One region of the Sporosarcina sp. FSL K6-1508 genome, then DNA from elsewhere that is predicted to be linked to it. Evidence: predicted binding sites of a transcription regulator. Region 1 holds the regulator's gene; the other holds the start of a gene.
The links. The regulator LexA, encoded in region 1, represses DNA repair genes until DNA is damaged. The targets are predictions, from matches to a motif close to CGAACATATGTTCG.
Positions count from the first base shown of each region.

Region 2: the regulator LexA is predicted to act here: its motif matches at 1,703-1,716, upstream of uvrB (excinuclease ABC subunit UvrB).

Region 1 is NZ_JBBOXF010000001.1:4,111,297-4,114,728, forward strand. Features, by position in the region: gene MKZ11_RS21140 (YneB family resolvase-like protein) at 1-604, opposite strand, end outside; gene yneA (cell division suppressor protein YneA) at 601-909, opposite strand; gene lexA (transcriptional repressor LexA) at 1,114-1,734, shown strand; gene MKZ11_RS21155 (methionine gamma-lyase family protein) at 1,871-3,133, opposite strand; gene MKZ11_RS21160 (trimeric intracellular cation channel family protein) at 3,279-3,432, shown strand, end outside.
Region 2 is NZ_JBBOXF010000001.1:1,671,716-1,675,147, forward strand. Features, by position in the region: gene MKZ11_RS08305 (ABC transporter permease) at 1-1,178, shown strand, start outside; gene MKZ11_RS08310 (IDEAL domain-containing protein) at 1,390-1,626, shown strand; gene uvrB (excinuclease ABC subunit UvrB) at 1,783-3,432, shown strand, end outside.

The DNA of each region.
Region 1 (3,432 bases):
TATCATGCCCGAGCCCTTTCAGAACCCCTGTAATTTCTTCGTAAGTCAGCCCTTTTTCTCTCAACGAAACAATTTCACCTATCGGCACTTCAATTCGCTCACGGCCTTCTGCATTGCCTCTATTCTTCAAATTGCGTTCCGGTCGATATCCTTCTCTTACCGCACGTTTCATGCCCCGTTTGATTTTTGCATTGTGTAATTTACGCTGATATTCTTCAACGATGGCTAGAATTTCGAGTAGCATTGTATCCATTTCATTAAGCGCTATTGGCCCGCTGTCATTATGCGAATAAATCGCAGTGTCTGTTTTTGCCAGTAGATGCAACACTGCCATCCGTGCATTTCCCCGTCCAAGTCGTGTCTCATCTTGGATCAGAACCGCATCGACCTCTTCATCACGAATGTAATCCAGAAGACTTAGAAGCCCTTCACGGTCGATATCAAAACCGCTATGCTTATCTTTAAATGTTGCAACATGGTCAAGACCAAGTTCAGCTGCCAAGTCCACTAGTTCTTCTTCCTGTCTCGTCAGCGACATTTCCTGTGTTTCTTTTTCAGTGCTCACCCGGCAGTAGATGACACATTTTTCATGCTGTCCAGTCATCGATTAACACCAGCCAATTGTGTTTTATTTTTTTCAACGGTTCGTACAACAGGCAGAAGCAAATCTTCCCCTTTTTTAATAGTAGCAGATGATAGGTCATTTAAGCTCATTACCTCTTTGATCCACTTATCTGCAGGCACATTTTCGGAATGAAGATATGCGAGGTCCCAAAGGGTATCTCCTTCTGTAATGGTGATTGTTGTAATTGCCTGCTCTTGTCCATATTTATTTGCACCTATGATTGCGAAACCTATACATAAAACGATAATAAGCAGAACATAGTTATTTTTTTTAATAAAAGTCATTATAATTCCCCCTTGCGAATGTCTGTTCGGAATACCTGTTCCTATTATAGGAAATACAAAATGAAATGTCAACACTTATTAGAACCTGTGTTTGCCATTTCTATAGAGGGCTGATATAATGAATCTATTGAAAAGTCTAGATTGTCGGTGACCTATTTCACGACTTTCGGAAATTAGCAGAATATAAGGTGAGAGGTGAATGGGATGAAAAAGATTTCGAAGAGACAAGAAGATATTTTGTCTTTCATTAAATCAGAAGTGAAACAAAAAGGTTATCCACCATCCGTAAGAGAAATTGGCGAGGCTGTCGGTCTTGCATCAAGCTCAACTGTTCACGGCCATCTAGCTCGTTTGGAAAGCAAAGGCTTCATTCGAAGAGATCCGACAAAACCAAGAGCAATCGAAGTACTCGATCCGGAAGGTTTGGAAACATTAAAGCCAGGTGTTCTTCACGTGCCTCTTGTCGGTAAAGTTACGGCTGGACTGCCCATCACAGCTATTGAAAATATCGAGGAGTATTTCCCCCTTCCTGAATCCTTCGGTACTTCAGAGGACAAGCTGTTCATGCTTGAAATAGTAGGAAACAGTATGATTGAAGCCGGAATTCTCAATGGAGACTACGTTGTCGTCAAACAGCAACAGACAGCAAATAACGGGGAGATTGTTGTTGCGATGACTGATGAAGACGAAGCTACAGTCAAACGCTTCTTTAAGGAAAAAGATTATTTCCGCCTGCAACCTGAGAATGCTTCAATGGATCCTATCATTTTGGATAACGTTTCTATTCTTGGTAAAGTAGTCGGCGTTTATCGCATGATTCATTAATTTATAGTATGCAAAAGGGCTGTTTCCTTCGAAGGAAACAACCCTTTTTTATTTGGGGAATTAATATGACCGTGCCAGGCTTTGCCTTGACGGGTTCCAGCTTACCCTTCGTCTTAGCCATATCTACTAGTCAACTTTATTTGCCGATTAAGTTCTCACGAACAAGTTTACCTATAGAAGATAATACAGCCACTTTTACATGCTCGTATGTTAAGCCTCCTTGGACATACGCAGTGTAAGGCGGTCTGATTGGGCCGTCTGCAGTCAGCTCGATGCTGGAACCTTGGATGAAAGTCCCTGCTGCCATGATGACATCGTCTGTGTAGCCTGGCATATACGACGGTTCGGGGGCGTAGTGCGCATTGATGGGCGAGTTTTCTTGAATGGATCGACAGAATGCAATCATTTGGTCCGCATTCTTGAATGAGACGGTCTGAATTAGATCTGTTCTTTTTTCCGTGAAATGCGGGGATGTATCGAGCCCGAAACTTTCAAGGAGTGCGGCTGTGAATAGCGCACCTTTTACAGCTTGGCTGACAACATGAGGGGCCAGGAAAAATCCCTGGTACATCTCCCGTAGTGTATCAAGGGATGCTCCTGCTTCTGCGCCAAGGCCTGGAGAGGTCATGCGGTACGCACATTTTTCAACGAGATCGGCACGGCCTGCAATATAACCGCCTGTTCTTGCAAGACCGCCGCCTGGATTTTTAATCAGCGAGCCCGCCATCAGATCAGCACCGACTTCGGTCGGCTCTTTCTCTTCAACAAATTCACCATAGCAATTGTCGACAAAAACGACAACATCCGGATTGACAGCTTTCACTTGAAGGACCATTTCACCGATTTCATCCACCATGAAAGACGGCCGATCGGAGTAACCTTTCGAGCGCTGAATGGCTACTATTTTCGTTTTATCGTGCATGTTTTTCACGACTTCTTCAAAATTAACTGTCCCATCTTCATTCAAATCAATATGTTTATAAGTAATGCCGTAATCATGTAGCGAACCTGTATCCTTCCCTTTTCCCGATACAATGGAATCCAATGTATCATAAGGTTTCCCTGTTATATAGAGCAGTTCATCACCCGGTCTTAGAATACCGAAAAGGCTGATGGAGATTGCGTGTGTTCCGGATATGATTTGATTGCGCACAAGGCAATCCTCCGCTCCAAAAACGTCAGCATATACTTGTTCCAATACATCTCGACCCGCGTCATCATAGCCATAACCTGTTGAGCCTGTCAGATGAAAATCGCTCACCGTATTTTTACGGAACGCAGCAAGCACTTTCCGTTGATTGTAAAAAGCAGTTTTTTCGATTCCTTTAAAAAATGGTGCCAATTTCTCTTCGATTGCTTCCGCATCCTCGAATAAGAGGTCGTCTTGTTCAGTAAGCATAATGGGTATTCCTCATTTCTTTAAATAGTCACTTCATTATCTTATCAGTCTGTCCGTAGAGGTCAACGTTTACAAGGTTTTTGTCATTGATTATTAATTGTTATCTGTTAGAATTCTTAAGGGTATATTGAATGGAGGAAATGAAGTGGCTTGGGATGTTTTTAGTTTTATCGGTACGGCAGCATTCGCTATCTCGGGCGCAATTGTTGCGATGGAAGAGGAATATGATATTTTTGGCGTTTATATATTGGGTATGGTCACTGCTTTTGGCGGTGGTGCAGTTCGTAATGTTTTAATAG
Region 2 (3,432 bases), 2.4 Mb from region 1:
TCGTCCATTATATAACCGAGCTCCAAAAGTATTTAAAATATGTGTTTACAGGCCATTTGGCAATCGTTCTTGTCTTCACAATTGGTGCGGGCGCTTATACGTACAGTGAGTGGCTGAAGGAAGTACCGGCAGATTTTCCAGCCGCTCTCCTGACAGCTGTCATACTTGGGGCGACGCTCGCCTACTCACCGCCTGTAACACTATTGAAACCCGCGGACACAGTTTATTTCTTGCCGCTTGAAAAGAAACTTGTTACTTATATGAAACGATCTTTAAGTTGGAGCTTCTTCTCACAACTGCCATTGCCTTTTCTTCTCTATATTGTGGCATTGCCCTTATTAGCTGCTACAGGGTCAGGAACGAAGCTGGAGTACATCGGCATCGCGATTTTTATGCTACTTATCAAATGGCTCTTCATTGAATCGGAATATAATTTCAGACATGCTCTCGACGGAGAAAAAATTTGGCTCGACAGGATTGTTCGCTTTTTATTGGCGGGTTCGATTATTTACGTCGGCCTTGTGGGAAGCCCTATCATTCTACCGATTATCGGTGTAGTTATCGGATTGTACACGATCCATTGGCGTAAAAAAAGAATGGAAAAACCTTTTCCTTACGATCATTTCATTGCACTCGAACAAAACCGGATGATGCGTTTTTACCGATTTGCAAACTATTTCACAGACGTTCCGCATTTGAAGGGATCTGTAAGTAGAAGAGGCTGGTTAGGATTTTTGATGGGCTCACCTCACTTCGGCAAGACTGCAGCGCAAATCTATCTGATAAGACGGACATTTATTCGGACGGATGATATTTTCTGGTTATGGACGAGGCTAACTGCCTTATCTGCACTCGGAGCGCTATTCATTCCATTCCCAATAGTTGTCTTCATTTTTGCAGGTGCGCTCGCCTTTGCGTCTGCGATTCAACTTATCCATGCATTACGTGCAGGAGACGAATTTCGGATGGATATGCTGTTTCCAGAAAAGGAAGACACGCGTCCAGCTGCGATTAAAAAAACCGTTCGTACAGTGCAATGGATTCAGGCAGCAGTAGTTGCATGTGCGGCATTATACCTTTACGGAATGTCTGTCATACCTCTCCTTGCAGGTGTGGTCATCCTTATTATCTCCGAAGCTACGATCAGATTGACAGGGGAAAAGAAGGAATACGAATAAAAAAGCGATCCCGTTTGCAGTCAATTGCAGACGGGATATTTCTGTTATAGAGGTTGAAGTATTGAACGCGCTATCTAAACTGAGCGAAGGCAATATTTATGTCGGCTTATCGTTGAATATGCATAAATATAAAAATAGAATATTCGAAAAAACCTTGCAACTTATCCTTGAAATTAGATATACTAAATAAAAGGCATCAGGGGTGAGAGTGATGGAGAACAATTATTCATATGCCGAGTTTTTGAAAGCCGTAGGGAAAAACAGCTCCTCGCTTCAAGCGGAAAAACTGTTAAATGAAATTTATTTGGATCTTTTTTTGAAACATATACACAGAGAGCAGACAAAGAAACGACTGATCGATTTGATTGATTTGGCACTTGACTGTAAGGATGAAAGCGCATTCCTTATGTATTCCGAAAGACTTGCCAAACTTGAAGAGAATGATTGAAAAGCGAAAGAACGCTGCATGTTGAATAGACATGCGGTGTTTTTTTGCGTACTAAAAGAAGGAAAAAGATAGTGAAAAAACGTACGTTCGCTTTTTGCTCGTCAAAAGTTGGGTAAAGTGATAAGATAGATGCAACTCATATAGGAGGGACTTCCGATGGTCCAAAAATTTAATTTGCAAGCCCCTTATACACCACAAGGCGATCAGCCTTCCGCAATCGCGCAATTGTTAGAAGGACATAACCGCGGGGAGAAACACCAAACACTACTAGGTGCAACTGGGACCGGGAAAACTTTTACTGTCTCAAACGTATTGACGGAAATTAATAAACCAACACTTGTGATCGCTCACAATAAAACATTGGCAGGTCAATTATACAGTGAATTTAAAGAGTTCTTTCCTGACAATGCAGTTGAATACTTTGTCAGTTTTTATGACTATTATCAACCGGAAGCATATATTGCGCATACCGACACTTTCATCGAAAAAGATTCAAGTATTAACGACGAAATTGATAAGTTGCGCCACTCTGCCACGTCTTCCTTATTTGAAAGGAATGATGTGCTCATTGTTGCATCCGTCTCATGTATTTACGGTCTTGGTTCGCCGGAGGAGTATAGCGCGCACGTTGTATCCCTCCGTCCTGGGATGGAGATTGGACGCAATGAACTACTGCGCAGATTTGTGGATATTCAATATGAAAGAAATGATATTAGTTTCACTCGCGGCACCTTCCGTGTACGGGGCGATGTTGTCGAACTTCTGCCAGCGTCCCAAGATGAACAATGTCTTCGCATAGAGTTTTTCGGCGATGAAATCGAACGAATCCGTGAAGTGGATTCACTGACAGGTGAAATCCTTGGTGAACGTGAACATGTCGCCATATTCCCCGCATCTCACTTTGTTACGCGGGAAGAAAAAATGATAAAAGCTATAGAAAATATTGAAATTGAACTAGAAGAACGGTTGAAGGAATTTCGCGCTCAGGACAAGCTTTTGGAAGCGCAGCGTCTGGAACAGCGGACGCGCTATGATCTTGAAATGATGCGGGAAATGGGTTTTTGTTCCGGTATCGAAAACTATTCCCGCCACTTGACACTTCGTCCAGCCGGGGCCACGCCGTATACGCTTCTCGACTATTTTCCGGACGACTTCCTTGTCATTGTCGATGAAAGTCACGTTTCGCTACCCCAGATACGCGGTATGTATAACGGTGACCAAGCGCGGAAAAAAGTGCTTGTGGAACATGGTTTCCGTCTACCGTCAGCTCTTGATAATAGACCACTAACTTTTGAAGAATTTGAAGATCATGTGCATGAAGCAATTTATGTTTCAGCAACACCTGGTCCTTACGAAATTGAGCATACCCCTGAAATGATTCAACAGATTATTCGCCCGACGGGTCTGCTGGATCCGACGATTGAGGTCAAACCGATTGAAGGGCAGATTGATGATTTAATCGGTCAAATAAGAGAACGGATGAAAAACAATGAACGTGTACTTATTACAACGTTGACGAAAAAGATGTCTGAAGACTTGACCGACTACTTGAAAGAAATCGGGATAAAAGTACAATATCTACATTCTGAAATTAAGACACTTGAACGAATTGAAATCATTCGGGAATTACGGAAGGGCACATATGACGTTCTCGTCGGCATTAACTTGCTAAGGGAAGGAATTGACATTCCGGAAGTATCACTGGTTGTGATTTTGGATGCGGATAAGGAAGGGTTTCTACGTTCAGAAAGGGCACTCATCCAAACGATGGGCCGTGCAGCCCGTAACTCCAATGGCCATGTTATT